DNA from 3 places in the Mesorhizobium sp. M1D.F.Ca.ET.043.01.1.1 genome. Region 1 is predicted to be linked to each of the others. Evidence: riboswitches for the same ligand, from Rfam matches in the RefSeq annotation. Region 1 holds a riboswitch; each other region holds the start of a gene.

Region 1 (10,284 bases):
CGATGCGCGCGTAATGGCCCATCTTCTCGTAGAAATCGATCGAATAGAGCGTCGTCCAGCAGGAGAGGAAATCGTGGCTGGTCGTGTAGCAGAAATCGGAAGCATGCGCCGTCGAGCCGATATCGGTCGGGATGCCCGACTTGTCGATGCCGACGATATCGTCCCAGCCGCGCTCGATCAGATGATGGGCGACCGACGCGCCGACGATACCGCCAAGACCGACGATGACGACCTTCGCCTTTTTCGGAAACTCTGCCATTGCCCGCGACTCCAAAGGGATAAAAGCGGGCGGGACTATAGGGCGGAGCGGTAGGGAGATTGAAGCCTGTTTGCGACATTGCGAAAGAGCCGAGCGACCCTGACGAACGAACGCGCTTTCCCAGGTGCCACCAATCAGAAATTCCTTTGTGCGCCGGAGTTAATCTAGGCGGAAGCCTGCATGAGCTTCTCGAAGACTCGCTGCTTGGCTCCGCGCACACTGTCCTCGAGCGGATTCGCCCGGGCGAGATGCGCGGCAATCGCGCTGGCCAGCATGCAGCCCGTCCCGCGCATCGATGCGGCAAGCCTGGGCATGTCGAAGCGGATGGGTTCCCGGCCGGAGCTCAACAGGATGTCCGTTGAGCTTGCCCCCGCCCCATGGCCGCCCTTGAGCAGCAGCGCCCGCGGCCCGGCCGCAAGCAATCGCCTTCCCTGCCGCAAGATGTCTTCGTCGTTCACGGCCAATTGCGAACCCGTCAGCACCGCCAGCTCAATGAGGTTCGGCGTGACCAGGCGGCAAAGCGGCATGAGATCACGTTTCATGACGTCGACGGCATCCGGTTCCACCAGCGGCCTGCCTGAAGAGGAAGCCAGCACCGGATCGAGGATTGCCGGCAACCGCGGATTTTCGCTCAGCACGGCGGCAACGGCGGCGATGGTCGGCGCCGTTGCGAGCATGCCGATCTTGATGGCCGCCACCTCGTTGGCCTGCAACGCTGCCCGCATCTGATCGGCGACCAGGCCGGGTTGCAGATGAAGGATGTCCTTTACGGCGCCATGCGTCTGCACCGTCACCGCGGTGACGGCGAGACAGCTCCGCAGGCCGATCGAGGAGATCGTCTCGATATCGCGGGCAATCCCGGCGCCGCCGCTGGAATCCGATCCGCCAACGACAAGCACGTGCGGGTCCCGGTTCAGCGCCATCGATCCGTCTTTTCGATCCATTCCCTGGTGCGCGCTTCGGGATCGGAATTCAGCGTTATGTCCGTGACCACCGCCGCGCTGTCGGCGCCGGCCCCGAAAACGCCGTCGAGCCGCTCGGGGTTGAGGCCGCCGATAGCAACCAGCGGGAGAGGCGCGACCTGTCCCTTCCACGCACGGATCCGCTCCAGTCCCTGCGGCGCCCATTTCATCTTCTTCAGGATCGTGGGGTAGATCGGGCCGAGCGCGACGTAGTGGGGCCTCGCCGCAAGGGCCGTTTCGAGCTCGGCATCATCATGCGTGCTCAGTCCGAGCCTGATGCCGGCCGCCTGTATCGCCGGAAGGTCGGCCGTTTGCAGGTCCTCCTGGCCGAGATGGACAAAGCCGCAGCCCTCCTCGATCGCCAGCCGCCAATGATCGTTGATGATGAGCTGGCAATGGTGCCGGGCGCACAAGGCTTTCGCCTTGCGGATTTCAGCGCGCAGCCTCTCCTCCTCCATGTCCTTGATGCGGAGCTGCACCAATCTGACGCCGAGCGGCACCAGCCGCTCGATCCATTGAGCGCTGTCGACGATCAGGTAGAACGGATCGAGCTTCATGAAAAAACCGCCTTGCCGATTGTCGGGGTCGACGGCACGGCGACATCGCGCGGCTCGAGCAATCCCGAGCCGAAGGCTTCGCGGCCGGCGTCGACCGCCTTGCTGAAGGCCCGTGCCATGCCGACCGGGTCGGCCGCCTTGGCGACCGCTGTGTTCAGGAGCACGGCGTCGAAGCCGAGTTCCATGACGGTTGCCGCGTGCGACGGACGCCCGAGCCCCGCATCGACGATCAACGCCACGTCGGGGAAATGTGCGCGCATCGATCGCAGCGCCGGGATGTTGACCGGCCCCAGCGCCGAACCGATGGGCGCGCACCACGGCATCAGGACCTTGCAGCCTGCGCCGAGCAGCCGCTCGGCGACGACGAGATCGTCGGTGGTATACGGGAACACCGTGAAACCGTCCTCGCACAGGATGCGGGCGGCTTCGACCAGGCCGAACACGTCCGGCTGGAGCGTGTCATGGTTGCCGATCACCTCCAGCTTGATCCAGGACGTGCCGAAGACTTCGCGCGCCATCTTGGCGGTCGTGACGGCTTCCTTCACGGAGTGACAGCCGGCGGTGTTGGGCAGGATCCTCACGCCGAGCGAGTTGACGAGGGACCAGAATTTCTCGCCGCCCCTGCCGCCAGCCATTTCACGGCGCAGCGAAACCGTCACCACCGAGGCGCCCGACGCCTTGACCGCATCGGCCAGGATGGCCGGCGAAGGATACTGGGCGGTGCCGAGCAGCAGGCGCGAAGGCAGCGCCGCTCCGAGAAGGTCGAACATGGCTAGCCTCCCTGCATGGGCGAAAGGACTTCGATCCGGTCGCCGTCGTTCAATCGAAATTCGGCCCGGTTGGCTTTGTGCACGACGTCGCTGTTGACGGCCGTCGCCAGCCAATCGCCTTCATAGTCAAGCTCGGCAAGCAGCGCCGCCAGCGTCGCGGCGGCACTGTCGAGCGCTTCTCCGTTGACGATCAGTTTCATGCGCAAGCTCCACGCGTTTGTCGGGATTGAACAGGATGTCGGCCGCCTGCCGCGCCATGGCGGGGGCAAGCAGGAAGCCATGGCGATAAAGCCCGTTGATGGCGACGCCGTTGCCGAGCGTTTCGACGCATGGCAAATTGTCGGCAAAGGCTGGACGGACACCAGCGCTCATCTCGACAATCGCCGCCTCGCCGAAGGCCGGATGGACCGCAAAGGCGGCGCCCGCCAGTTCCATCATGGAACGGACAGTGACCGGGCCGGCCTCATCGCTTTCGACCATCGTCGCGCCGGCCATGAAATGATGATCGGCGCGCGGCACGATGTAGAGCGGAAAGCGCGGATGCAGCAGCCGGACGGGGCGAGACAGCGAGACATCCGGCGTACGCAGGATCAGCATCTCGCCGCGAACGCCGCGCAGGGCCGCATCACCCGCCGCGATCCCCCGGCAGTCGACCTGGTGGTTGAAGCCCGCAAGGCCTTGGCCGTCGGTTGCGAAACGGAAGTCGACGCCCATCGCGACAAGCTTGTCATGAAGCGCGGCCATGGCCCGTCGCGGGTCGAGATGCGCTTCGCCGGGGAAGAACAGCCCGCGCCTGAAACGACCGGCAAGGTCCGGCTCCAGCCCAGCGATGTCGTCCTCGCCAAGCCAGCGATGGCCCGAAGTGCGGTTGGCGAAGCGGTCGACCTCGCCTGCATCGCGCGGCGCAGCCACGACGAGCGTTCCCGCACGTGTCGCCTGGCCGGGCAAAACAGCATCCCACCAGTCGGCGGCGCCGCGTCCGAGATCCAGCACCGGCTGCTCCGCGCTCTCGCGCTCGCACCATGGCGCCAGCATGCCGCCTGCGGCCCACGACGCATTGCCGCCCAGGCGAGGCCGGACCTCGGCGACGGTGACCGCCGCGCCGCGGCGGACGAGCTCATAGGCCACGGTGAGGCCGGCGACGCCGGCCCCTTTGACCAGCACCTTCATGACGGCTCGGCCGAGTTGGCGTCGACCGGCATGTAGAGATCGCCGCCGGCGCGGTATTTCTCCGCCATCGCCGCCATTCCCTCCTTCTGCGCTTCCGCGCGGATGTCGTGGGAGATGCGCATGGAGCAGAATTTCGGCCCGCACATGGAGCAGAAATGCGCCACCTTGTGTGCTTCCTTGGGCAAGGTTTCGTCGTGGAACGAGCGCGCCGTTTCGGGATCGAGCGACAGGTTGAACTGGTCTTCCCAGCGGAACTCGAAGCGCGCGCGGGAAAGCGCGTCGTCGCGGACCTTCGCAGCCGGATGCCCCTTGGCAAGGTCTGCCGCATGCGCGGCTATTCTGTAGGTGATGACGCCGGTCTTGACGTCGTTGCGGTCCGGCAGGCCGAGATGTTCCTTCGGCGTCACGTAACAGAGCATTGCCGTGCCGAACCAGCCGATCATGGCGGCGCCGATGCCGGATGTGATGTGGTCGTAGCCGGGCGCTATGTCCGTGGTCAATGGTCCGAGGGTGTAGAACGGCGCCTCGCCGCAGACGGCAAGCTGCTTGTCCATGTTCTGCTTGATCTTGTGCATGGGAACATGGCCGGGCCCTTCGATCATCACCTGGCAGTCCCTTGCCCAGGCAATCTTGGTCAGTTCGCCAAGCGTCTCCAGTTCGGCGAACTGCGCTTTGTCGTTCGCGTCGGCGATCGACCCGGGGCGAAGGCCATCGCCGAGCGAGAAGGAGACGTCATAGGCCCTGGCGATGTCGCAGATTTCTTCGAAGTGCTCGTAAAGGAAGCTTTCGCGGTGATGGTGCAGGCACCATTTGGCCATGATCGACCCGCCGCGCGAGACGATGCCCGTGACCCGGTCGACGGTCAGTGGGATGTAGTGCAGCCGCACGCCGGCGTGGATGGTGAAATAGTCGACGCCCTGCTCCGCCTGCTCGATCAGCGTGTCGCGATAGACCTCCCAGCTCAGGTCCTCGGCAATGCCGCCGACCTTCTCCAGCGCCTGGTAGAGCGGCACCGTGCCGATCGGCACCGGCGCGTTGCGCACGATCCATTCGCGGATGTTGTGGATGTTGCGGCCGGTCGACAGGTCCATCACCGTGTCGGCGCCCCAGCGGATCGCCCAGACCATTTTTTCGACCTCCTCGGCCATCGAGGAGGTGACGGCGGAGTTGCCGATGTTGGCGTTGATCTTCACCAGGAAGTTGCGGCCGATGATCATTGGCTCGCTCTCGGGATGGTTGATGTTGGCGGGGATGATGGCGCGGCCGCGCGCCACCTCGTCGCGCACGAATTCCGGCGTGACGAAATCCGGTATCGACGCGCCGAACGCTTCCCCATCCTGTTGCAGCCTGCCCCGCAGCATCTCGCGGCCAAGGTTCTCGCGTATGGCCACGAACTCCATCTCGGGCGTGATGATGCCTGCGCGTGCATAGGCAAGCTGCGTCACCGCCTTGCCGGCCTTCCCCCGCAGCGGACGATTGCGGACAGGAAATTCCGGCGTCAGCCGTTCGCCCGTCGCAAATCCGTTGTCCTCCGGCCGGACGTGGCGGCCGTCATAGGCTTCGACATCGCCGCGCGCCGCGATCCAGTCCTGGCGAAGCCGGGCAAGTCCTTTTTCGATGTCCGTTTCGATCGCCGGGTCGGTATAGGGGCCCGACGGATCGTAGACCGTCACCGGCGGCTCGCCGGCGGTGGGGTGGACGGCGATCTCGCGCATCGGAACCCTGACCTGCGGATGGAGGATGCCGCTCTTGTGGATCTTCCGCGACGCAGGCAGCGGTCCCGTCGAAACGGTGGGGGTCAAGGCATTCATTTGAGGCTCCTTTGCTCATCTGCATTGGAGACCCAGTTCTGTGCCGGAAGGATGAAAAGCCGCCTTGGTCCACCTGCGCGAAACAGGTCTTCGGGCATGGAGCCCCGCAAAGCGCTTGCACCGTCCCTACGCCAGTATGAACTGGATCAGGTTCAACGGGTCACTGCGCCGCGAAAGCCAGCAGTATCTCAGCCCCTTGCCGGGACTCCCCTGGTGAATGGCTCAAGTTGAACGGGCCGGCGCCGTCTTGTCAAGCGCATCAAGGCCGGCCGGGCCGACAATGGCGGTGGAGCGTAAGCCGACGGCGAAAGTCAGGCGAAGGCCCAGATGTCCTCGGCCTGGAAGCCGACCTGATAGCCGGCGGTCTTCAGCTTGACCACGACCTGGCCGATCTCGGCGGCCGGCAGCGCGCCGACCTCGATCTTGATCATGCCGGGCCGGTAGCGCTGGAGCTCGAGTTGGTCGAACACCATCCAGTCGGCGCCCTCGCAATCGACCAGGAAAGCGTCGATATAGCCGATGCCGTTGCGGTCGAGCAGCGTCTGCAGCGTCTCCGACGGCACCTCGATGTCCTTCAGATGCGGCGCGAACTTGTTGAAGTTGGCGTCGGCCTCGCCCCAGGCATTCTTGCCCGACATCAGATTGGTGTCGGTCACCGACGAGCAGCCGATGAACTCGATCGGCAGCGTGCCGGCCTCGAGCGCGGCGGCATCAAAGGTGTGGACCGTTATCGTGCCCTTTGTCCTGGTCACAGCCACCGGCTCGATGACGAAGCGGCTTTTGTCCGGATAATTGGCGCGCAGCCGCTTCTGGTTGTACGGGATCGGCTCGACCAGCATCGCCCGAGCACCCCTGATGCGGTGCAGCCAGGGCGTCACGTCGTCGAACAGCGCGCCGTCGCAGGCGCCGACATTGACCATCTGGAACGGCCGTCCACCGCCGAAGCGCGCCTTGAGCGCCGCCTTGGCGAGGAACTTGGTGCCGCGCAGCGCGGGCCCGCGATCGAGCAGGCTGGCAGGCAAGCCGAGCGACAACAGAACGCGCGCGAAGCTGGAAACCGGGCTCATGACTTGCCTCCGGGAACGAGATGCTGCGCCTCGCGCTGCCCGCCCGGGCTCGCCGATGCCCAGAGCGCCATCAGCGGCGCTGCCAGCAGCAGGAAGGGCGGCAGAAGGTTAGGGAAATAGATGCGGGTATCGTGGATCGGAAAGACGGTGAACTTGGCAAGCACGCCGAGCACCAATGCCGCAAGCAGGATACCGGCGCGGCGGTCGAGCCGGAACCCGGCGCGGTCGAGCCCATACCATCCGGCTAAAGCCAGCACGGAAACGCCGACCCAGTTGTTGACGTCGATGGCGCGCACCACCGAGGCGGCGAAAGCCTTGAGATAGGCCGCCACCGAGAACGGCGGCTCGAAACCGTCCATATTGTAGTGCTGCTCGATGCTGGAGAACCACAGATGCGGCCACCAGCCGGGATGCTGCGCCCAATGCGAGATGGCGAAATAGGCGACGAACGAGGCGGCAAAGCCCGCCAGCGCCCCCCACGCCTTCTGGCGGAACGCGACCAGCAGCACGGCGAAAATGGCGAGGAAGACGATGTTGTCCGGCCGCGCCATGAAGGCGAGGAAAAGCAGGATCGCCGTCGCCGCTTCGCGTTTGCGCACATAGGCAAATAGCCCGCCGAGAAACAGCGCCGAGCACAAGAGGTCGGGCGTCGAGGCCCGTGCCGCGTCGCCGAAAGCGGCCATGATCAGCACCGCGCCGACGACCGGCGCCAGCGCCAGCGCGCCTGCCGAGCGCAGCCAGGCGAGCGTGATCGCGCCGAACAACAACGCCGAGAACACCTGCACCAGCCGCATCGCTTCAACCGGCGAGACGACATGGCTGACACTCGACAGGATCCCGGCGTAGAGGAACTTGATCCGGTACATGCCGAGCAGCGAATGGAAGTCGGCAGCATTTTCCGCCATGTGGCTGCGGAAGCCGCCGCCATCATCGGACAACGTCTTGTAGTCGCCCGCCGACACGCCGGCTTTCACTGTGCTGTAGGCATAGTCATGCAGCGCCTTCGGATCTGGATAGGTGCCTTCTTCGGCAATCGCGAGGTAAGCCAGCATGTCCCAATTGGCATCTGGCATGAACCAGGCCGTCACAGCGGTGAGCAGGATGTAGAGCGAGAAGGCAGCCGCGCCGATCGGCGCGGCGAACCGTGCGTATGTTCCCTCGCCCCAGGCAAGACCGGCGCCGGTCAGCCGGTCGAGCGCATTGGTCGGGGCAATGGGCGGCCTGGTCAGCATCGCCGGCCTCAGCGGACCTGGCTCTTCACGAAATCCTTCACGATCGCCACGATGCCGCGCGACAGCAGGCTGTCGAAGGCATCGACGAAACGATCGACATGCTCGCGCTGGCAGATCAGCGGCGGCTCGAGCCGGATAACGTTGCGGTTGTATTCGGTGAAGGCGACGAGCACGTCGCAGTCGCGCAGGAGCAGCGAGCCGACGAAGCCGGAGAGCGAGCCCTTCAGCTTGTCGTCGAGCACGCTCACCACCGGACGCAGCACCATCGGCAAGGTGTGCGAGAAATCGTGAAACTCGAGCCCGACCATGAAGCCCTTGCCGCGCACATCCTTGATGATCTTCGGATATTTCGCCTTGAGCGCCTGCAGCCGCTGCAGGAGGTAGTCGCCAGTCGAAGCCGCATTGTCGATCAGGCCCTCGTCATAGAGGACGTTCAGTGCCTCGATCGCGGTGACGCAGGCCTCGCCCATGCCGCCGAACGTCGCCATGGCATGGATCATCGCCGTCTTCGGCGTGCCATAGGCCTTCATGTGGACGTCGCGCCTGGCGATCATGGCGCCGACCGCCGCCTTGCCGCCGCCGAGCGATTTCGCCAGCGCCGTCACATCCGGCACCACGCCATAGTGCTCGAAGGCGTAGAAACGGCCGGAGCGGCCATAGCCGCACTGCACTTCGTCGGCGACCCACAGCACGCCATGCCGGTCGCAGAGCGCGCGCAGCTTCTGCCAGTATTGCGCCTCTGCCTGGATGATGCCGCCGCCGCCCTGGATGGTTTCAAGCACGATCACGCCGATCTCGGGATCGCTCTTGAACAGGCGCTCGACCGCGTCGATGTCGGCAAAGGGAACGCGCACGACATTGTCGGCCACCTTGAAGTCGGCCCGGTAGAGCTGGCCGTCGGTGATCGCCAGCACGCCCTTGGTCTTGCCGTGGAAGGAGTTCTCCGCATAGACGATCTTCGGCCGCTTCGGGCCGGCGGCGCGTTCGGCGAGCTTCACCGCCGCTTCCATGGCTTCCGAACCCGACGAGCCGAGGAACACCATGTCGAGATCGCCGGGCGAGCACTTGGCGATGTTGTGCGCGAGCGCCGCCGCATATTGCGACATGAAGGCGATGGCGATCTCCTGGCGCTTCTCCTCCTGGAATTTCTTGCGCGCTTCCAGGATGCGCGGATGGTTGTGGCCGAAGGCCAGCGAACCGAAGCCGCCGAAGAAGTCGAGTATCTCGCGGCCGTTCTGGTCGATGTAGAACATGCCTTCGGCGCGCTCGACCTTGACCTTGTGGAAGCCGAGCAGCTTCATGAAATGCAGCTGGCCCGGATTGAGATGCGCCTTGAACAGGCCGGTGATGCGGGCGACGTCCATCGCCTTGGCCTGCTCGACGCTGATCAGGTCGGGCTTGGCGATGGTGGCGGGCGACAGCGCCGGCGCCTCGACCAGCGCGCGCGTGCCCTTGTGTTCCGGCTTGGCCATGACGGTCATCTCGAAAATCTCCCTTCGTCGCCTTATTCGGCAGGAACCTGTTCGGTGGCGACGGCGTGGCCGTCCTTCTTGGCGCGGTATTCGCTGTAGGCGGCGATCAGCATGTCCTCGTCGCGATATTGCGGCACCCAGCCGAGCTGGCGCTCGGCCTTGGACACGTCGAGCACGCAGTCCTCATCGGCGATCAGGTATTGCTCCGGATCCATGATCGGCATGTTCAACTGGTCGAGCAGGTCCAGCGTGCGCTTGACCGCCCAGCCCGGCGTCGGCAGCAGAATCGATCTCGAGCCGGCATGGCGGATCAGGTCGCCGAGCAGCTTTCTCACCGGCGGCGGATTGAGCGAGCCAAGATTATAGGCCTCGTTCGGCACGCCGGCCTTCCAGGCCGCGCGCGCCGCCTCGGCGCAGTCGAACACCGAGATGAACTGGTAGGGGTTCCGGCCGGAGCCGATCATCGGCACCGGCAGGTTCCAATCGATCAGCTTGAAGAGCTTTTCCAGGATGCCTAGGCGCCCGGGGCCGATGATCAGGCGCGGCCTGAACAGCGAGATCGACATGCCGCGCTTGCGCCATTCGGCGGCGAGCTCCTCGGTCCTGAGCTTCGACAGGCCATATTCGCCGAGCGGCGCCACCGGGTGCTCCTCGGTCATCGGCAGCACCACCGTATGGCCGTAGATCATGTCGGTCGTGTAGTGCACCAGCTTCGAGGCGCCGGCCATGTCCATCGCCTGGATGATGTGCTCGGTGCCGTGGAAATTCACCGGGAAGAAGAAGTCGTGCCGCCTGGCGCGCACCTGGATCGGCGACAGCATCTTGGCCGACAGATTGTAGACCATGTCGTCGGCCCTGAGGCCGACTGCAGCGACCGAAGCCGGATCGGTCACGTCGCAAGTGATAAAGCGCACCGAACGATAGTGCGGCAGGTCGCTCTTGACGATGTCGGCGACAACGACGTTCTCGCCGACATCGGCAAGC
Region 2 (10,284 bases), 2.4 Mb from region 1:
TGCCCTTCGCGAGGCAGCGCAGGCACTGTTGGATGAAAGCAGCGACGAAACCCGGTCGGCTGTCGAACGCGACATATCGCGAGAAGCACTGGTTCGGTTGTTCAGCTATTGCGAGGCGATGGGATCATGAAACTTACGGCCCTTCGGCTCCACAACGTCAAACGGTTCGCCGGGCAAGGCGTCGCCATCGAAAACATCGGCGACGGCGTCAACGTGCTTTGCGCGGTCAATGAGTTCGGCAAATCAACCTTCTTCGAAGCGCTGCACGCACTCTTTTTCCAGCCTCACACGGGCACACCCGAAGGCGTGCGACTGTTGCGGCCTTACAGTGGGGGCAATCCGGTGGTGGAGGCCGACATCACCACTTCAGAAGGACGCTATCGACTTGCCAAGCAGTTTTATGGCGGCAGGCTGGCCAGCGTTATTGACCTCGACGGCGGGCGACTGTTGGCTCAAGCCGATGAGGCCGAAGCCTTTATCGGCAAACTAATCCATGGCGGAAGCGCAGGACCGGCAGGATTGCTCTGGGTTCGCCAAGGGGTCACCGGCATCGAAAGGCGCAGCAAAAGCGAGGAGGACGGCGAAAAACGCGTGCGCGAAAGCCTACTGTCCTCGGTTCAGGGGGAAGTTGAAGCCCTGACCGGCGGGCGACGCATGGCCGAAATCGCCGCGGCATGTGAAGAAGAACTCTATAGCCTGGTTACGTCAACGCTGCGTCCCAAGAGCGGCGGTCTCTATGCGGCAGCGCTCGACGAGCGTGACAAGCTGGTGAAAGACGAGCAGCGTCTCAGCGCCGAAGTCACCGGTCTGCGCGATTCGCTCGACAAGCGGCGCATGGCGTTGGCGCGTCTGTCTGAGCTTGAAAACCCCGAAGAAGGCGCCACTCGGCGGGAAGCCATCTCGGCCGCGGAAGCCGCAGTCGAGGCCGCCAAATCGCACAGCGAAGCCTTGAAAGCCGCCGAGGCGGAAGCTGCCCTTGCCGCAATTCACCACGACGCGGCGCAGCAGGCCCTCGATAGTTTTCGGACCGCGCTCAAACGAGCCACGGATTTGCGCCAGCAGTCGACGATTGCGCAGCTTCGCCGCAGTGAGGTTCTCGATCGGCGCGCTTCTGCCATTGCCGAAAACGAACAAGCGATGGGCGAAGTTCAAGCAGCCGAACTGGAAGAGCGCGAAGCACGCGAATTGCTCGCGCGGCTGGATGCGACTCTTTTGGCGCGTGACGCTGCCGAACAACTGGCCGGCTCGGACAACCGGTTGAAACAAGCCGAAGTCGCCAGAACCCAGATCGAAGATGGAGAGGCAGCACTGGCGATGCTGGCGGTGCCGGAACAAGCTGTCGAGCAACTCCAGGCGCTCGAAATCGAGATCGCCAGCCTTCGTGCAGCTCACCTGGCAACCCTGCCGACGCTATGCATGGAATACCGGGACGGCGCCGCCGATTTGGTGACCATCGATGCCAAGCCCTTGCCCCATGCAGAAGACCAAAGCTTTGCTGGCACCGTACGCCTGGATATTGCCGGCATCGGAGCCTTGACCCTGCGATCGAATCGGCCGCAGCAGGCCGACCGGACCATCGAAGACGCCGAAGCGAAGCACCGCAGCCTGCTTGCGTCCCTCGGTGTCGATAGCCTCAGGACGGCACGCCAGCGCCTAGTGGAAGCGCGCGACAAAGCTACCGAACTGGGCTTGGCGCGTCAGCGACTTGCCGATCTCGCGCCCAAGGGGATACAGCAATTACACGAGGAGCTTGCTCGTCTGAGTGCCCTCGGGGCCGGGGACCTCGAACTCAAAGTCGATCCAGAACAGATCCGGCAACATCATGCCGCAGCCGAGCAGCGTGTGGCGACAACACGCAACAGCGTGCGCGAGGCCTTGCCTTTGCGCAGCCATGCCGACGAGGCTGTCATGGCTGCGGAGACGGCTTATGTCACCATCCAGGCGGAACTGACCAGCCTCGAGGTCATATTGGGACCCGATGCAGCGCGCGAGGAAAAGGGGCGCTTGCTGCTCACCGAGGCCACCGCACGACAAAAGCTGCGCGAAGCGGCCGAAATGCGCGCTGCTCCCCTGCGCGACGGCGCTCGCGATCTCACCAGCGCTGAAGCCGTTCTGCGCCGCGCCCGTTCGGTTCAGGATGCCGCCACACAGGAAGCAAGTCAGTTGCGTGTAACCCTGGCCGATCTCAATGGCCATATTCGCACTCGGTCCGACGACGCGGTGGAAGAAGCTTTGCGCGAGGCCACAGAAAAATTGGAAATCGCTGGAGAGCGAGCGAGACGCTTCGAATTCGAAAAAGCCGTCCTCGACCGGCTGCGCACGACGCTGGTCGCTGCGCGCTCGACGGCACGCGATCTTTATCTGAAGCCGGTCATGTCCGAGCTGCGACCGCTGCTTGGATTGCTATTCGATGACATCTCCATAGTGTTCGACGAGAACACACTGTTGCCACAGACCGTTCGCCGCAATGGTCAGGATGAGGATGTCGATAGGTTGAGTGGCGGCATGCGAGAACAGCTTTCGGTTCTGACACGTCTGGCCTTCGCCCGTTTGCTTGCCCGCGACGGCCGACCCACACCGGTTATCCTGGATGACGCTTTGGTTTATTCCGATGACGACCGCATCGAGCGCATGTTCGACGCTTTGCATCGTCAATCACACGATCAGCAGATTCTCGTTTTCTCCTGCCGCCAACGCGCGTTTGCAAAACTCGGCGGTAACATTTTGCAGATGAGCGACTGGCAACCGGGTCGGTCATAAGCGGAGATCGCGCAGCCTCAGCTAGGGCGACGGCAGATCGTATCGTGTTACGATTGCAATGCCGTTTTCGATCTCGATTTCGATAACTTCATTAATCAGGAATTCCTCTGGGCCAAGATCCTCGAGGAGAGCATCGAAGAGCTCTCTCTGTTTTTCAGGCCCGACCTGAGGGACGACGATAATCAGGCCGGCGTGAACCGGTTCTTTGGCATAGAGCTTCCTGAAGTCCTTAGCATTGTTGGTGACGAAGGTGAAATCCTCATCGATAATGAGCGGCATGAGGTCCCAGTCGGTTTCGCCGCTTAGCCCAAGCCAGTTGACGTGGTTTGCTTCATGTCCGCGTTCTTGGGCTACCGCAACCAGAGACGTGTGCAGGCACTCATCGATCAGAAACCTCACGAGGTCACACGCGTCTCGACCTGGCCGACGGACCTGGGTCGCCCTTCAAAACCACGCGCTTCGACGACTTTATTTTCACGCCCTGCTCGACCAGCTTCTTAGGCCGCCCACGAACCGGGTGCGCGGCGACCCACATTCTGGCGAGCTCAATCACGCGCGGCGTTAGCTTCGGATATCCCTCCAGAACCTCCGCTTCATCTGCGCCCTGCGCTAGCATCGTCGTGATCATACGAACAGGGATGCGGGTTCCTTTGAAGACAGGCTCTCCGCCCATCACCCCTTTAACGCGGCCGATGGCGGCCTCCGCTTCATCAAGATCCACGATGCGCGCTTTGAGCTGTTTACGTGCCTCGGCGACGTCGACGATCAGCAGGTCGTCGGCCCTTACGGTCTTGGCCCTTGGGGCAGCTTTGATTTCCTCGAACAGGCGGTAGCGACGATCAGCGGGCAATGTCGCACCCACGCCATACCAAAGCTTGAGCCGCAGCAAATCCTCGCCGGTCAATGCCCGTCGGACGACCCCACCGATGCGCCGAGCAGTGCTTGGCACAGTATCGACAATGCGTTTGTCGATCGCATTGTGCACGGCCTTGATTCCTATCCCGCTGACGGCGGCTGCCTCTGCGGGGGTGTAGATGCGAGCAAGTGTGCCCATTATTCTTCTCCTTATAAAGAATAATATAGGCCGTTTGACCCCCTCCGTAAAGGCACGCGTCTTTGGAATCACGGCGGTTAGCAAAGGCGGTGGTGAGCCGAGAGGCCTCACAAACCCTTGGGGCTCGAGATGGCAGACTCGGCGCAGTATAATTGCGCTAACTATCGAATTTGCAGTTGGCGACAAACGACACACGAGTTCGTCGCGGACTTTTAACTCTGCGAAGGCGCGTCTTCGAGCGCTTTGAAACCCTACACCCATCTGCAGGCCATCTGTATCAAGCTTTGGACCAAAACCGTTTCCATCGCTCACGAGCGTTCTCTCTGGGGGTCTCAAGTGGGGCTTGCCCATGGCCACGAATTTTTGGGCGACAGCGGTGCAGAGGCCGCATACCGCTGCCTGCTTGACGTCGCTGACCGTGTCCATGTCCGAAATTTGCCTACAAATTTCGGACGCCCTTGGGCGCGCTAGATTCGCTATGGAAAGCTGGAAGCACTCGCAAGCCCGGTGGCCACAGCGTCTGCAGCGCCAAGCTATTCCTCCGTATCCAAACCCGCATCCTCATGGCCACTAGCCAACTCTGGCATAATTTCACCAGCAAGCAGCTCATCTCTGCTCAGCAGCCCGGCATCCTCGAGCGCCTCGCAGTCCGGGAGATCGCGAAGCGTGTCGAGGCCGAACTCGAGCAGGACGCTTTTGTCGTCACATAGGTGTAGGGAGCGCCGGGCGTCGGACTGCGCGGGTTCGACGCGATCAGGCCGGTGCCGCAGATGGCCGATCAGGTCGCGACTGATTACTTCCCGAAAACCGACGACAATTCGGCGCGGGTAATCGGCTGGAAGTGCCGATGCACATCAGCATCAGCACGTCCGACCACGTCAGGTCCACGGCACGCCCGCTGCTTCCGCAGGCGCGGATGGCATCGGCATAGGCCGGCCGTGTCAGGTGCTTCCAGCCGCCGGCGACAGCGACGAGGTCATAGGGCCGTCCGCGCAGCTCTCGGATGTCGTCGATGAGAAGGTCACGGGCGAGCTCGCGGGAGAGACTGCACCGCAAGCGCGTCCCGCGCGCGCGAACTGCTCGATCAACTGATCTCAGACGACGACGAATCTCGTCCAGATTCCAAAAGCGGTGGCCGCAGCGGCGCTTTGCGGGCTCGCGTTACCACAGATCGCAGAACTGTGATCTCGCCTTGTGCCCGAGACCGCAATCTGGGCTCGCGACGAAGCATATCGCTTGCGATCATCAAAGGACGCGTCGACGCCGTCGGTTGCCTTTTCCACCGCCGCCTCACACATCGTGTTGGGGCTGAAGAGCTACCTGCAAATCCTCGCAACGGGCGCGGCCGCATCCTTGATTTTACAAATTGACACGTCTTGGTTTTTAGAAAATGCCACGTGCGATGATGGCGCCAAAAAAAAATGTCACGCGAGATGATCATGCCTGAGGTAAATGGTCCGCCAAAGTTGGGAAAGGTATACCGGTTGAATGGTGGATAGGTACGCCGGATAAAAAGGGCTTCGGGTTCCGGAAGACGAACTAATCGACGGATAGGCGCTGCTCGTGAGGGAAACTGCATGCGCATTACGGTTATGACCATCCAGGGATGTCGGATATGATCTTGAATAGTGACATTGCAGGCCAAAGAGCGGCCGAGAAGCTAGCAGAGGGCCTGAAATCGCAGGGCAAGCAGCAATACGAAGAAAGGTCGAGGGAACGCGAACGAGATGTGTCTCGTTAGGTCGCACGTTGCACCAGGGGTGCGTCGGAAGGCACTCCGCCGTGTCCTGAAGAGGTAGCCTGCACTTGAGAATAGCCACGGTGGTACCTTATTTTCGGCTGTGAAGCACACGAGACCCGCGACGTGAGACCCAGTTGCTCAATACCCAGTTGCTGGGTGAGCGTGCATGACTGCCAACGGAAGGTCTTGCACGCACCCTCGCGATCTTGAGCAATGGTCGCCATGACTTTCTTCTTGCAGGCTTTTGAGTGGCCCAGCCTGCAATCACCAGACCCCACCGACTCTAAAGAGCGTGGCAGACGGGATAGTCGAGGTTGCCCGGCACAATTACGCTCAAGGCTTGCGCCGCCCAGAGGACACGCTGAAAAGGCAGCATGGGCGCGCAAGCACGCCATTCACGAGAGGTTCGACATGAAGACTATGCAAGAAAAAGACATTCCGGCATTCGTGCAAGCAGTTGTGGAGGCCGGCTGCAACATTTGCGCGATTGGCAACTTGGGATATGTCTTTGGCGATGCTGATTTGACGCCGGCGCAACGGAGGTCCGTCGAGCCACAGCTGCGCAGGATTGCTGAGATCTACGGCGAACGCGATCATCTCATGGACGAGATAGCTGTATATCTGCGGTCGATCGGACGCCATGTCGAGGTTGAGCCGAAGACAGGTGTTTCCTGATGGCCGCGATCGATCGCGTTCCGTAGTCGCCATTTCTATTGGGTAACGAGCAGCCGTCTTCCAACCTCTGAAACAAAAAAGAGGTGACCCCCAAAGGCCGCTCTCGAGACCGCAAGTCTGAGCCGCTAACGCATTGCGATAACCAGGCTGTCCGAACTGGGCGTCGATGCCTTCCTCGACCAGGTCGCGGTAGGCGGCGATCTCATCTACCGCATGCATAGCCAAGCCAGAGAAGTTTTCGGCAGCGGAATTCTCGGTCGCTTCCCCTTTTATGACTAGAGGGTGCGGCCGATCCGGCCGCGACGATCTCGCAGGGATTGCCATATACGGCAACACGAACACCGGCGGATCAATACTCGGATAATGGCGGCCGGCTATGTAGCGATCGATCGCGCACCAACATATCAATGCAATAGCTTAGTTGCTTTCAAAGGCGGGTCTCTACGAACTGCAAGCAAGCTAAACGATTGCGTCAACTCTTCCTCGCAGAGCGAAAACTCCGCGCCCACGCGATTTCTCTGCTGGAACAGCGGCACATCCTCAGCGCCAGGACACGGCCGCCGCCGTCGGGTTTTACGAAGCCGGTGATTGCATAAGTTGCCCGCAAGATATCATTGGTATCGGGAACGCCGCCGATGCCGCATCCTGAATAGAGCGGCCGCTTGCACCTGCCAGCCCGACGACCAGATCATATCTGCAACTCCATCTACCTGGACGTGGTGCAAATCACCTCGCTGAAGCCGCAAATCGTCGCCTTCGACCAGGATAACCACATCCGTGACCGCCTGAGCTACTCGGTCGATCTCGACGCACATGGCCGATACAGTTTTTCCATCCTTCACGAAGCGAATGAGACTTTGGCCATTCCAGCCCTGGTCTACGGGGCGTGACTTGTCCCCGATGCATGCGCGAGCTCTCCGCTCGGCCGGCCGCCGGACGTCGCCACCGGCCGAAGGCGCCCGAAGGCGCCCGAAGGCGCTTGACAAAGCAGCACCGGCCCATTCAACTTGAGGCATTCACGAGGGGAGTCCCGGTAAGGGGCTGAGATACTGCTGGCTTTCGCGGCGCAGTGACCCGTTGAACCTGATCCAGTTCATACTGGCGTAGGGACGGTGCAAGCGCTTTGCGGGAGTTTACGCCCGAGGTCCTGCTGCAGCAGGTCTACAGAAGCGTCTTTTCATCCTTCCGGCACAGAACTGGGTCTCCAATGCATGAGCAAAGGAGCCTCACGATGAATGCCCTCACCCCCGCCGTGTCGACGGGACCACTGCCCGCCTCGCGGAAAATCCACAAGCCCGGCGTCCTCTACCCGCAGATCAGGGTGCCGATGCGCGAGATTTCCGTCCATCCGACGGCCGGCGAACCGCCCGTCACCGTCTACGATCCGTCCGGCCCCTACACCGATCCATCAGTCCAAACCAGCATCGAAAAAGGCCTTGCCCGGCTTCGCCACGAATGGGTCACGGCGCGTTGCGATGTCGAAGCCTATGACGGCCGCCACGTCCGGCCGGAAGACAATGGATTCGCCACCGGCGAGCGCCTGACACCGGAATTTCCGATACGCAATCGGCCGCTCAAGGCCAAGCAGGGCAAGGCGGTGACCCAACTTGCCTATGCGCGCGCCGGCATCATCACGCCAGAAATGGAGTTCGTAGCCATCCGCGAGAATCTCGGCCGCGAGGTGATGCGCGGCAAGCTGCAACGCGACGGCGAAGCCTTCGGCGCGGCGATCCCAGATTTCGTCACACCCGAATTCGTGCGCGACGAGGTGGCGCGCGGACGCGCAATCATTCCCGCCAACATCAATCATCCCGAGAGCGAACCGATGATCATCGGGCGAAATTTCCTGGTGAAGATCAACGCCAACATCGGTAACTCGGCTGTCACATCGTCGATGGCCGAAGAGGTCGAAAAGATGGTGTGGGCGATCCGCTGGGGCGCCGATACGGTGATGGACCTGTCGACCGGCCGCAACATCCACAACATCCGCGACTGGATCGTGCGCAATGCACCGGTGCCGATCGGCACGGTGCCGCTCTATCAGGCGCTCGAAAAGGTCGGCGGCATCGCCGAGGACCTCAACTGGGAGGTCTATCGCGACACGCTGATCGAGCAGGCCGAGCAAGGCGTCGACTATTTCACCATCCACGCCGGCGTGCGGCTGCACTACATACCGCTGACCGTCGACCGGGTCACGGGCATCGTCTCGCGCGGCGGCTCGATCATGGCCAAATGGTGCCTGCACCATCACCGGGAGAGCTTCCTCTACGAGCATTTCGAGGAGATCTGCGACATCGCCAGAGCCTATGACGTTTCCTTCTCGCTCGGCGACGGCCTTCGTCCCGGTTCAATCGCCGATGCGAACGACGCGGCGCAATTCGCCGAACTGGAAACACTTGGAGAACTCACCAAGATTGCCTGGGCAAAGGACTGCCAGGTGATGATCGAAGGCCCGGGCCATGTCCCCATGCACAAGATCAGGCAGAACATGGACAAGCAGCTCGCAGTGTGCGGTGAGGCGCCGTTCTACACGTTGGGGCCGCTGACGACCGACATCGCGCCGGGCTATGACCACATCACCTCAGGGATAGGTGCCGCCATGATAGGCTGGTTCGGCACCGCAATGCTTTGCTACGTCACGCCGAAAGAGCATCTCGGCCTTCCCGACCGCAACGACGTCAAGATTGGGGTGATCACTTACAAGATAGCCGCCCATGCAGCCGATCTGGCGAAGGGCCATCCGGCAGCGAAAACCAGGGATGATGCCCTTTCGCGCGCGCGCTTCGAGTTCCGCTGGGAGGACCAGTTCAACCTGTCGCTCGACCCCGAAACCGCACGGTCCTTCCACGACCAGACCTTGCCCAAGGAGGCGCACAAGCTGGCACATTTCTGTTCGATGTGCGGGCCGAAATTCTGCTCCATGCGCATTTCCCACGACATCCGTGCCGAGGCTCAGAAGGAAGGCATGGCGGCAATGGCGGCAAAATACCGGGAGGGCGGCGATCTCTACATGCCGGCGGACGAGACTGGCGTACCGGTCGTGCCGGAGGCTCCCAAACCATCATGAGGGTGCTCGTCAAAGGGGCCGGCGTTGCCGGCCTCACCGTCGCTTTCGAACTCGCCGCCCGCGGCGCGACGGTCACAGTCGCCGAGATGCGGCATGGCCTTGGCGGCAACGCGTCGTGGTTCGCCGGCGGCATGCTGGCGCCATGGTGCGAGCGCGAAAGCGCGGAGCAGCCGGTGCTGGATCTCGGACGCGACGCTGCCGACTGGTGGGATGCGGTGCTGTCGGGTCAGGTGACACGGGCCGGGACATTGGTCGTGGCCGCGCCGCGTGATGCCGGTGAGCTTGACCGGTTCGCCAGTCGCACGTCAGGGCATAGGCGCGTCGATGAAAACGAAATTGCGCTCCTGGAACCCGACCTCGCCGGCCGCTTCCGGCGTGGATTGCTCTTCCCCAACGAGGCTCACCTCGACCCACGCCAGGCGATGGCGGCACTTCATGACAACCTTGCGACCATGGGTGTCAAATTCCACTTCGGCTGCGACGCCCGGCCTGTTTCGGGTTTCGCCCGTCAGATAGACTGCATGGGAATGGCAGCGGCCGATGACAGGCTGCGCGGTGTTCGCGGCGAAATGCTGATCCTTCGCACGCCTGATGTCTCGCTGTCGCGGCCGGTCCGTTTGCTTCATCCACGCTTTCCGCTTTATGCCGTGCCGCGCACCGATCACCGTTTCATGATCGGAGCGACGATGATTGAAAGCCAGAGCGCCGGACCGGTGACGGCGCGTTCCATGATGGAGCTGCTGGGCGCCGCCCATGCCCTCCATCCGGCCTTTGGTGAGGCCGAGATCGTTGAAACCGGTGTGGGTGTCCGTCCGGCATTTCCCGACAATTTGCCACGCGTCGAAACAGACGGTGAGATCATCGCGATCAACGGTCTTTATCGTCACGGTTTTCTCCTCGCCCCCGCCATGGCGCGCCAGGCTGCCGGCCTGGTTTTCAGTCAAGACAGAACCAAGGAGCATGCTCATGAAACTGATGGTCAACGGC
Region 3 (10,284 bases), 1.9 Mb from region 1:
CGTCTTGCCGGCGCCGTTGGGGCCGACCAGGCCGACACGGTCGCCGCGCTGGATGCGGGTCGAAAAACCCTTGACGACGGTGAGGTCGCCAAAGCTCTTCTCGATACTCTTGGCCTCGATCACCAGCTTGCCGGATTCGGCGGCGTCGCTCGCCACCATGGTCGCGGTGCCCTCGGCGCCGCGATGGCTACGGAAGCGCTGGCGCATGGTCTGCAGCTCGCCGAGGCGGCGCATGTTGCGCTTGCGCCTGGCGGTGACGCCATAGCGCAGCCAATGCTCCTCGCGCACGATCTGGCGGCCGAGCTTGTGCTGCTCGCGCTCTTCCTCTTCCAGCACCTGGTCGCGCCATTCCTCGAAATGCGCAAACCCCTTGTCCAGCCGCCGCGTCTGGCCGCGGTCGAGCCAGACCGTGGCGCGCGAGACGCGTTCGAGAAAGCGACGGTCGTGCGAGATCAGGATGACGGCGGACGAGGTGTGGGCAAGCTCCTCTTCCAGCCATTCGATGACCGACAGGTCGAGATGGTTGGTCGGCTCGTCGAGCAGCAGGATGTCGGGTTCGGGCGCCATGACGCGGGCAAGCGCCGCGCGGCGCGCCTCGCCGCCGGAAAGGTCGTTCGGCCGTTCCTCCCCCGTCAGGCCGAGATGATCCATCAGATAGGTGGCGCGATGCGGGTCGTCGGCCGGGCCCAGCCCTGCCTCGACATAGGCGCGCACAGAGGCAAAGCCGTCCATGTCGGGCATTTGCGGCAAATAGCGAACCGTCGCCGAAGGCTGGCGGAAGACCTCGCCATCCTGCGGCTCGATCAGCCCGGCGGCGATCTTGAGCAGCGTCGACTTGCCGGAGCCGTTGCGGCCGACAAGCGCGATCTTCTCGCCGGCGGAGGCACTGAGCGCGGCGCCGTCGAGCAGCGGCGTGCCGCCAAACGTCAGTTTTATGCCGTCGAGATTGAGAAGAGGCGGAGCCATGTCAGCTTTCGGGAAGAGGATAGGGATGGGCGAGCAGAAGCGCCCGGCCACGCTCGAGCGCGATCTCGAGCCGGCCCTTGACCTCGTTTGATATAGTGAGCGAGGAGCCGAACGCCACCTCGACACGGTCAAGCGGCCACTTGGCGCCGGAGACCGTCAGGCCGGCGAGCTCGGAAAAGCCCAGCACCGAAAACAGCGTGCCGTCGGCGTAGTCGAAGCCGGCTGTGCCGGGCAGGATGGGCACGCCTTCCTGGGCGCCGCTGGTCAGCAGCACCGTCGTGCCCGCCTCGGCCAGCCGCACGCCGAGAGCCAGATGCAGGAAGGCATGGTCGGCGCGCTTGCCGCCGAAGGCGCCGGCCAGCACCAGGCTGGTGGCGCCGCGCGCGAGCGCCTCGGCGATGGCCAGCTCGCCATCGGTCTTGTCCTTCTCGGCCGGAAAGATCTTGCGCGGCACGGCGGCGAGGTCGGCCGGAAGGTTCGCCGGCACCGAGTCGAAGTCGCCGACCCAAAGCTCAGGGATCAGCCCAAGCATGCGGGCATGGCCGATGCCGGCGTCGGCGGCGATGACGCGGGAGCCTTCGATCTGGCGATCGAGCCGAGGCGTGCGGACGAGGTCGCCGCCAAGCAGGATGGTGAATGTGCCCATGGGCGTCGCCCTTACCAGCCCCGGTCGTGAAACGGAAGCCAGGCGCATCCAAACCAAACGGCGCTGCGTTCCAGAATAGGCCGTGATGCATTGGATGCCCCGGCAAACTTCCGCTTGCGCGCCGCATCGGCCGGGCCTATGTCTCGAAACGCTCTAACGGGGTGCCGGACGCTGACTTAGCGAACCGGCTGAGAGGCGACAAAGCCAACCCGCTGAACCTGATCCGGTTTGTACCGGCGGAGGGATTAGACGTTTCGGACCATCCGACGCCTCAATTCCTTTAACGCGAACGAAGGAGGCGCCGATGCGCTCATTGTTGTCCCGGCTTATTCTCGCGATAGGCTTTGTTTCACTTCTGGCAGGCATCGCGCCCGCCGAGGCGAAGGACAAGCTCACCGTCTATACCTATGAAAGCTTCACCGCCGACTGGGGTCCGGGACCCGCGGTGAAGAAGGAATTCGAAGCCGAATGCGGCTGCGATCTGGAATTCGTCTCCGTCGCCGACGGTGTGGCGCTGCTCAATCGCGTCAAGTTGGAGGGCGCCGGCACCAAGGCCGATGTCGTGCTCGGCCTCGACACCAACCTGACGGCCGACGCCAAGGCGAGCGGACTGTTCGCGCCGCATGGCGAAGTGTCCGGCAACAATGTGCCGGGCGGCTGGAGCGATGACACGTTCGTGCCCTTCGACTACGGCTACTTCGCCGTCGTCTACGATACCGAGAAGCTGAAGAGCCCGCCGAAAAGCCTGAAGGAACTCGTCGAGGGCAACGCCGCCGACAAGATCGTCATCCAGGATCCGCGCACCTCGACGCCGGGCCTGGGGCTGCTGTTGTGGGTGAAGTCGGTCTATGGCGACAAGGCGCCGGAAGCCTGGGCGAAGCTCAAGGCAAAAGTGCTCACCGTGACGCCCGGCTGGAGCGAGGCCTACGGCCTGTTCACCAAGGGCGAGGCGCCGATGGTGCTGTCCTACACCACCTCGCCGGCCTACCACATGGTGGCCGAGAGCACCGAACGTTACCAGGCTGCGTCCTTCGAGGAGGGCGAATACCTGCAGATCGAGGTCGCCGGCATCACCACCACGGGCGCGAAGAACCCGCTGGCGGAAAAATTCATCGCTTTCATGACCGGACCGAAATTCCAGGACGTCATCCCCGAGACCAACTGGATGTTCCCGGCCGGCAAGACCGACAAGCCGCTCAACCCGGCCTTCGACAAACTGGTGAAGCCGACCAAGACCTTGCTGTTCAGCCCGGAAGAGGTCGCGGCCAACCGCAAGGCCTGGGTGGACGAGTGGCTGGCGGCGATGAGCAAGTAGGTGGTCTTGGTTATTATCCTTCCAAGATGATTGCTCTACGGCGCCCCCCTCTGTCCTGCCGGACATCTCCCCCACTTGGGGGGAGATCGGTTGTCATCGGCGATTTCGCCAATCGCCGACGGTGCAGGAAAGAGTGGGGCGCCAAAGCTGCCGATCTCCCCCCTTGTGGGGGAGATGTCCGGCAGGACAGAGGGGGGCGCGAAGGAACGCGGCGTTCGCTAGCCTTCAGCCCTGCCCACGTGGTGCAGCGTGCAGTCCGCACCGCGCCCTGACTCCCGCGTCACCGCCGGCATCGTCGCCCTTGCGGCAATCGCCGTGCTCATCGGCGGCGCCTTCGCCGGGCTCATCCTCGAAGGCGCGAACGACCTGTCCGGCGCTCTCGCCGCCTTCGATGGCTACCTGTTCCGCGTCGCCCGCTTCACGCTGTGGCAGGCGCTGCTGTCGACATTGCTGTCGGTCGCGCCGGCGCTGCTGGTGGCACGCGCCCTGTCCAGGCATCCGGGCTTTCCGGGCCGTCGGCTGATCCTGCAGCTCTTCGCCGTGCCGCTGGCGCTGCCGGCAATCGTGGCGGCGCTCGGCATACTGGCACTCTATGGCCGTGCCGGCTACTTTGCCGGCGTCCTCGGCAGTCTTGGCGCCGGGGAATGGCCTGGCATCTATGGCCTTTCCGGCATCCTCATCGCGCATGTCTTCTTCAACCTGCCTTTGGCCACGCGCCTGTTCCTGGAGGCGCTTGGCACCGTGCCGGCCGACCAGTGGCGGCTGGCGAGCCAGCTCGGCATGGGGGCTTGGCCGGCGTTGCGGCTGATCGAATGGCCGGCGCTGCGCGCGACGTTGCCGGGCGTCGCCGGGCTGGTCTTCATGCTCTGCATCACCTCCTTCACCATCGTGCTGACGCTGGGCGGCGGACCGGCCGCGACGACCCTGGAAGTCGCCATCTACCAGGCGCTGCGCTTCGATTTCGATCCCGCGCGGGCCGTGACACTAACGTTTCTCCAGATCGTCCTGACCTTTGTCGTGGTCGCCATGCTCACGCGGCTCGGCGCCAACACGGTCGGCGACGCCAATTTGCCCGTCGCGCCACGGCGCTATCTTGCGGCAGGCCAGGCTGAGACGGTGCTGAATGCCGGCCTGATCGCGCTTGCCCTGCTGTTCGTCGCCGGGCCGATGGCGGCGACCGTGCTGGCCGGCCTGAAGGCCGATCTCGGACGGTTGGCCGGCGAGGAGGCGGTGCGCCGGGCGACGCTCACCAGCGCCGGGCTTGCTTTGCTGTCGGCGCTGGCAAGCGTCGCGCTGTCCCTGGCGCTGATCGCCGCCCGGCGCGCGCTGGCCCTGCGGCGGCGCGCGGGCGGCGCCACGTCGCTGCTCGAGCATGCCACCGACACTGGCGCCGGCTTCGTGCTCGTCGTGCCGCCTATCGTGGTCGGCGCCGGCTGGTTCCTGGCCCTGCGCACCATCACCGATGTGTTCGCCATCGCGCCGGTCATGGTCGTTGCCGTCAACGCGGTGATGGCGATGCCGTTCGCCATCCGCGCCGTTCGCCCGGCCTACGATGCGGCGAGCGAGCGTCATGAGCGCCTCTGCCTGGCGCTCGGCATTTCCGGCTGCAACCGGCTGCGCCTGGTCGACTGGCCGGCGCTCAGACGGCCGCTCGCTACGGGCTTCGCCTTCGCCATGGCGCTGTCGCTCGGCGACCTCGGCGTGATCGCGCTGTTCGGCAGCGATTCGGTGCAGACCTTGCCCTATCTCCTCTTGGCGCGCATGGGCAGCTACCGGACCGCTGACGCCGCGGGGCTGGCCTTGCTGCTCGGCCTCGTCTGCCTGATGCTGGTGGTCGCCGCCGATTGGCTGGGGCGGGAAGCAACGGCATGACAGGGACGACCGACGGGATTGCGGCACAGAAGGCGCTCGCCGTCGCGCTGAAGGGCGTTTCGTTCAGCTATGGCGAGGCGTCATTCCGCTTCGACGCCGAATTCGCCGCCGGCAGGATCACCGCCGTCATGGGGCCAAGCGGTTCAGGCAAATCGACGCTGCTCAACCTGGTCGCCGGCTTCGAATCGCCCGATGCGGGCAAGGTGCTGATCGGCGGCATCGATGTCGGCACTGCTGCGCCTTGGGCGCGCCCGGTGTCGATGGTATTCCAGGAAAACAATCTGTTTGCCCATCTTTCGGTCGAGGGCAATGTCGGGCTCGGCCGCTCGCCATCGCTCAAGCTCACTGCCGCCGACCGTCATTCGGTCTCGGAGGCGCTGGGGCGCGTCGGCCTTGCCGGCAAGGAGAAGCGGCTGCCGCGCGAGCTTTCGGGCGGCGAGCGCCAGCGCGTCGCGCTGGCAAGGGTGCTGCTGCGCGACCGTCCTGTGCTTCTGCTCGACGAGCCTTTCGCCTCGCTTGGTCCTGCGCTGCGCGACGACATGCTCGACCTTGTGGCCGGCATCCATGCCGAGCGGCACATGACGGTGGTTTTCGTCACGCACCAGCCGGAGGATGCGCGCCGCATCGGTCAGGAGATCGTGTTTGTGGACGAGGGCAGGGTCGCGGCAACGGGGTCGGCCGCCGATTTCTTCGACGGCTCTGGACCGGTCGCCTTCCGGCGCTATATCGGCGATCGAGGCGGCAGCGTTGCCGGATGACAACACATTGCCCGGAAGCGGACATAATTTACGGCCAAACCGGCTGCGGGTAATCCGGCGTTTGCTTGCCTTGTCCGGGGGAGTGTGGCTAGGTCCGGCCATGCTGGTCCGGAGTGGCCGTGATTTGCCGAAAGATTTCGAAAGGAAGCCGATCTGACGACCGGCATCGAGAAAGTGTGGACGAGGCCGCTGGCGCGATTTTTCGCGATGGCCGGCTTTGCCGTGGCGCTGGCGAGCTGCCAGATGTTCACGCCGCCGGACGTGCAGGAGTCCGGCTTCCAGCCCTCTGACAAGCCGATCACGGTCGACAACGTCGTCGCCAACGCCAAGCTCGCCGAAATGGCGAAAGCGCAGCATCCGCGGATACTCGCCACCTATGGCGGCGAATATTCCGATCCGAAGCTCGAGCGCATGGTGGCCAAGGTCGTCGGCAACCTGACGGTGGTGTCGGCCAACCCGACCCAGACCTATCGCATCACCATTCTCAATTCGCCCAACGTCAATGCCTTCGCGCTGCCGGGCGGCTATCTCTACGTCACGCGCGGGCTCCTGGCGCTTGCCAACGATTCCTCGGAACTCGCGGCCGTCATCGCGCATGAGATGGGCCACGTCACCGCGAATCACGGGTTGCAGCGGCAGCAGCTCGAGGCCGAGGAAGGGCTGGCGACCAAGGTGGTCTCCGACGTGCTCGGCGACAGCCCGACCGCCAAGGCGGCGCTCATCCGCGGCAAGCTGAAACTGGCGCAGTTCTCGCGCAACCAGGAACTGCAGGCCGACGCCATCGGCATCAAGTCGATCGGCGAGGCGGGCTATGACCCCTATGCCGCCGGCCGCTTCCTGCAGTCGATGTCGGCCTATACCGATTTCCGCTCGGTCAGCGGCGCCACCGATGCCAGCCTCGACTTCCTGGCCACGCACCCCAACACGCCGCAGCGCATCGAGCTGGCGCAGCGCCTTGCCCGCAATTTCGGGCCACCGGGCGTCGGCACGCGCGACCGCGACGCCTTCCTCGCCGGCATTGACGGTCTGCTCTACGGCGACACGCCGGAAGAAGGCTATGTGCGCGGGCAGACCTTCCTGCATCCGGGCCTCGGCGTCTCGTTCTCGGTGCCGGACGGCTTCGTCATCGACAATTCGGCGGCCGCCGTGACCGCCACCGGTCCGGGCGACATTGCCATCCGATTCGACGGCGTGGCGATCGACAAGTCGGTGTCGCTGACCGACTACATCCGAAGCGGCTGGGTCGCCGGACTTGAAGACTCAAGCGTGCGCCAGGAAACGGTCAACGGCAACGAGGCGGCGATGGCGCATGCCAGCGCGCAAGGCTGGCAGTTCGACATCGCGGTCATCCGCGCCGGCGGGCAGGTCTACCGGCTGCTCACCGCCGCGCCTTCGGCCAGCAGCGCGCTGGAGCCGGTCGCGCGCTCGGTCAGCGGTTCGTTCCGCACGCTGAGCGCGGCCGAGAAGGCGGCGCTGAAGCCACTGCATATCAGGGTGGTCACCGTGCAGCCGGGCCAGAACATGGGCACGCTTGCCGCCCAGATGGTCGGCGTCGACCGCAAGCTCGACCTCTTTCGCGTGCTCAATGCAATGTCGCCCGGCGCGACCGTATCGGCCGGCGACAAGGTCAAGATCGTCACCGACAGGTAGGGCCGGCGCCCGCATTCAGGCGGTTTGCGCGAAGACGACTCGGCGCCGCCTGTTCGATTGGCGCCGCGCATGCCAACGCTGTTGGTATCCGTCAGAAGAGCCCGGAGCTGACTCCGTCAAAGCCGCCGGTGCTTCCTGTGTCGGAGCCGGTGCTGGCGCCGGTGTCAGAGCTGCCACTGCTGCTGCCTTCAGAGCTTCCGTCATCGGAGCCGCCGCTGCCGGAGTGCTCCGAGTGATCGCCGTTACTGCCGCGCCAAGGCGCCGGTCCGGTATCGTTCTGTATCGGCTTGACCGGTACCTCGACGACCGGTGGCGTCTTTGGCGTGGGTATGCGGACCACCTTTATCTTGGTGACTATTTTCCGCACGACCTTGGGCTTGCACACCGCTGCCGTCAGCGTGCTGCGCGCGGGAAGACCGAGAATGCTCATCGAATACACGCCTTGCCGTTCGATGCCGGCTCTGAGGAAAGCCAGGGCGCGGCCCGGGTCGGCGGGCACGCCATTGCGGCCTTCCTGGAAGATCAGGGCGAGATCGTTCATGGCATTGATATGCCCCATCGCCGCCGCCTTGAGCAGAAGGTCCAGCCCCTTGCCGGTATCGCGCTGGACGCCGAGGCCATTGAACAAGGCGCGTCCCCAGGCGGCCATGGCGTAGGGGTCTCCCTTGTCGGAAGCTTGCGAATAGAAGCCGCTCGCTTTCGTTGGATCCACGGCCGTCCCTATGCCGGACGAGGCGATGGAGCCGAGCTCGAAGACGGCGCGGACATGCCCCTTGTCGGCGGCATCCTGGATGGCCTTCCTGGCCTCATCGACCTTGCCGGCCGCCAGCAGCGCCCGCCCCAGCTCATAGTGGAAGCGAGCGACATCGGGGTAGGCCGTCACCGCCGCCTCGCAAGCCTCGACAGCCGCGCCGCCGATCTCGTTCGGCAACCTGCCGCCGACGACGCCTTGCAGGTCCAGCGGCGCGCCCGCGGCCTGGTCGCAGGGGTTGAGGCTTGGCGACAGCTTCATCGTCGCCGACCTGGACGCGTTGCCGGCGCGGATTTCGAAGCCAACCTCGACGGGAGTTGCCGAACCGATCTGCGGCTCGTAACGCAGATTGTCGACTTCATCGGCCGTCAGGCTCGATTGAGGCGGCAATGTGCGATCCGGCAACGACAGCATTCCGGTTGCCGGATAGCTCGCCAGCTTCAGGCTGACCGCGGGATCCCCGATCGGAAAGTCCAGCTTCAATGAAACCGGGCCAACGCCGACTGGAATGCTGATGTCGCGGCTTTCGATCGCCTCGGCGGCACCGCTGGGCAGGTTCAGCGCGCCAGGCTCGATGGCCGACGGCTGGACTTTCTCCGGCGCCGGTTGGCTCGGGCCGCGCAACAACACCACGTCGTCGATCAGCGAGGAGTTTTCCCAGGGAACCTGCTTGCCGTTGGTGGCTTTGACCACGTCGCGGCGCACGGCCGCCATCACGGCGCGGATCTCCTGGTCCGGCGCCAGCGCGCGGCGGGTGAAGGCGGATGAGAAGGGGCTGAGGCTGCCGGCGCCGTCATAGGCGACCGCTCCCGGCTCGGTGGCGAAAGCAATCAGCGTGTTCAGCGAGCTTTTCACCTGCGCCAGGCCGGTGTCGCCAGCGACGATCAGCTGGTCGCGCAGCCAATAGTCCTTGCGCGGGAACGGATTGTTGCGGCAGGCATCGAGGATGATCACCTGGATCTTCGACTTGGAGCGCAACTGCTCCAGCACGTCGTCAAGCTTGATCGCCTGGACCTCGACGTCGGCCGCGGCCTTCAGCGAAGCATCGACCGGAATGAGGAAATTCGCGCCGCCGATCTGGAAGCCGTGGCCCGAATAATAGACGACGGCGAGATCGGCGCCGTCCGCCGCGGCGAGATAGTTGCGGAACTGCTCCTCGAACTGCAGCTTGGTGAGATCCCTGGCGACGAACACGTCGAAGCCGGCCAAGCGGAACGTGTTCGCCACGTCACGAGCATCCCTGTCCGGATTCTTAAGCGCCGGGATTTGTTGGTATGCGGAATTGCCGATCACAAAGGCAACCCTGCGATCGGCGTGAGCTTCGAATGCCGTGAACCCCATGAGGATCAGGGCCGCAAGGAACGCGTAGCATCGCAGCATGGCAAATCCCCCATCCGCTATGGTCTGTTGGCTCAACAAAGACCAGTTGCGGCCCGCGGGTCTGTTAAAGAATTCACAATACGCCGATTTGGAAAAGAAGAAAGGTCGCTGCGTTCGCGATATATTTTGGGTTTGTAGATATTTATAGATATTTTGGCGTCAGCAACTTCAAGTTGCTGCTCAGGCTGCTTCCGCCAGGAATTCCGGGTTCTGCTTGACCAGCGCCACCCGCAGCTTTTCCATGGCCCGCGCTTCGATCTGGCGGACGCGTTCCTTGGAGATGCCGAGCGCTTCGCCGAGCGATTCCAGGGTGGCGCCGTCGTCGCTCAGCCGGCGCTCCTCGATGATCCGGAGCTCGCGGGCGTTGAGCGCGCCGAGCGCGCTTTTCAGCCAGATGGCGCGGCGCTCGATGTCGATCGTCTCGCCGACCACCTCGTCGGGAAGCGGATCCTCCGAGACCAGGAAATCCATCCGTTCGGCGGCGCCGTTCTCGTCGGCCAAAGGCGCGTTGAGCGAGCTGTCGGGAGCCGAAAGGCGCGAATCCATCATCGCCACGTCGGCCTCAGGCACGCCGAGCGCGGCCGAGACCTCGCGATAGAGCGAGGCGTTGGAGATTGGCTCGGCGCCATTGGCGAGCCGGGCGCGCAATCTTCTCAAATTGAAGAACAGCGCCTTCTGCGCCGAACTCGTCCCGCCACGCACGATCGACCAGTTGCGCAGGATATAGTCCTGCATAGAAGCGCGGATCCACCAGGTGGCATAGGTCGAGAAACGCACTTCGCGGGCGGGCTCGAAGCGGGCCGCGGCCTCCAGCAGGCCGACATGGCCTTCCTGGATCAGGTCGCCGAGCGGCAGGCCGTAGTGGCGAAATTTGGAAGCCATCGAAATCACCAGGCGCATATGGGCGACGGTGATCATGTGTAGCGCGTCCTGGTCGTTCTTCTCC

Evidence for each region. A riboswitch is a leader RNA that binds a small molecule or an ion and turns the genes downstream of it on or off. The one in region 1 is predicted to bind thiamine pyrophosphate.
Region 2: it holds a riboswitch for thiamine pyrophosphate, as region 1 does, so the genes downstream of both, thiC (phosphomethylpyrimidine synthase ThiC) here and thiC (phosphomethylpyrimidine synthase ThiC) in region 1, are expected to answer to the same signal.
Region 3: it holds a riboswitch for thiamine pyrophosphate, as region 1 does, so the genes downstream of both, thiB (thiamine ABC transporter substrate binding subunit) here and thiC (phosphomethylpyrimidine synthase ThiC) in region 1, are expected to answer to the same signal.

What each region holds. Positions count from the first base shown of each region.
Region 1 covers NZ_CP034444.1:6,167,757-6,178,040, reverse strand. Annotated here, with positions in the region: gene EJ067_RS29565 (FAD-dependent oxidoreductase) at 1-259, opposite strand, end outside; gene EJ067_RS29560 (hydroxymethylpyrimidine/phosphomethylpyrimidine kinase) at 424-1,182, opposite strand; gene EJ067_RS29555 (thiamine phosphate synthase) at 1,173-1,778, opposite strand; gene EJ067_RS29550 (thiazole synthase) at 1,775-2,548, opposite strand; gene thiS (sulfur carrier protein ThiS) at 2,551-2,748, opposite strand; gene thiO (glycine oxidase ThiO) at 2,675-3,718, opposite strand; gene thiC (phosphomethylpyrimidine synthase ThiC) at 3,715-5,529, opposite strand; TPP riboswitch at 5,635-5,751, opposite strand; gene EJ067_RS29530 (FkbM family methyltransferase) at 5,841-6,596, opposite strand; gene EJ067_RS29525 (hypothetical protein) at 6,593-7,828, opposite strand; gene EJ067_RS29520 (aspartate aminotransferase family protein) at 7,837-9,309, opposite strand; gene EJ067_RS29515 (NAD(P)-dependent oxidoreductase) at 9,333-10,284, opposite strand, start outside.
Region 2 covers NZ_CP034444.1:3,779,870-3,790,153, reverse strand. Annotated here, with positions in the region: gene EJ067_RS18580 (DNA repair exonuclease) at 1-130, shown strand, start outside; gene EJ067_RS18575 (ATP-binding protein) at 127-2,760, shown strand; gene EJ067_RS18570 (DUF5615 family PIN-like protein) at 2,782-3,159, opposite strand; gene EJ067_RS18565 (DUF433 domain-containing protein) at 3,164-3,814, opposite strand; partial or broken gene EJ067_RS35375 (SMC-Scp complex subunit ScpB) at 4,348-4,870, opposite strand; gene EJ067_RS35830 (hypothetical protein) at 5,769-6,230, shown strand; gene EJ067_RS18550 (hypothetical protein) at 6,893-7,120, shown strand; TPP riboswitch at 7,242-7,358, shown strand; gene thiC (phosphomethylpyrimidine synthase ThiC) at 7,462-9,297, shown strand; gene thiO (glycine oxidase ThiO) at 9,294-10,284, shown strand, end outside; gene thiS (sulfur carrier protein ThiS) at 10,264-10,284, shown strand, end outside.
Region 3 covers NZ_CP034444.1:4,286,144-4,296,427, forward strand. Annotated here, with positions in the region: gene EJ067_RS20780 (ABC-F family ATP-binding cassette domain-containing protein) at 1-966, opposite strand, end outside; gene EJ067_RS20785 (thiamine diphosphokinase) at 968-1,612, opposite strand; TPP riboswitch at 1,760-1,874, shown strand; gene thiB (thiamine ABC transporter substrate binding subunit) at 1,917-2,927, shown strand; gene thiP (thiamine/thiamine pyrophosphate ABC transporter permease) at 3,177-4,799, shown strand; gene thiQ (thiamine ABC transporter ATP-binding protein) at 4,796-5,557, shown strand; gene EJ067_RS20810 (M48 family metalloprotease) at 5,765-7,207, shown strand; gene EJ067_RS20815 (caspase family protein) at 7,299-9,338, opposite strand; gene EJ067_RS20820 (RNA polymerase factor sigma-32) at 9,519-10,284, opposite strand, start outside.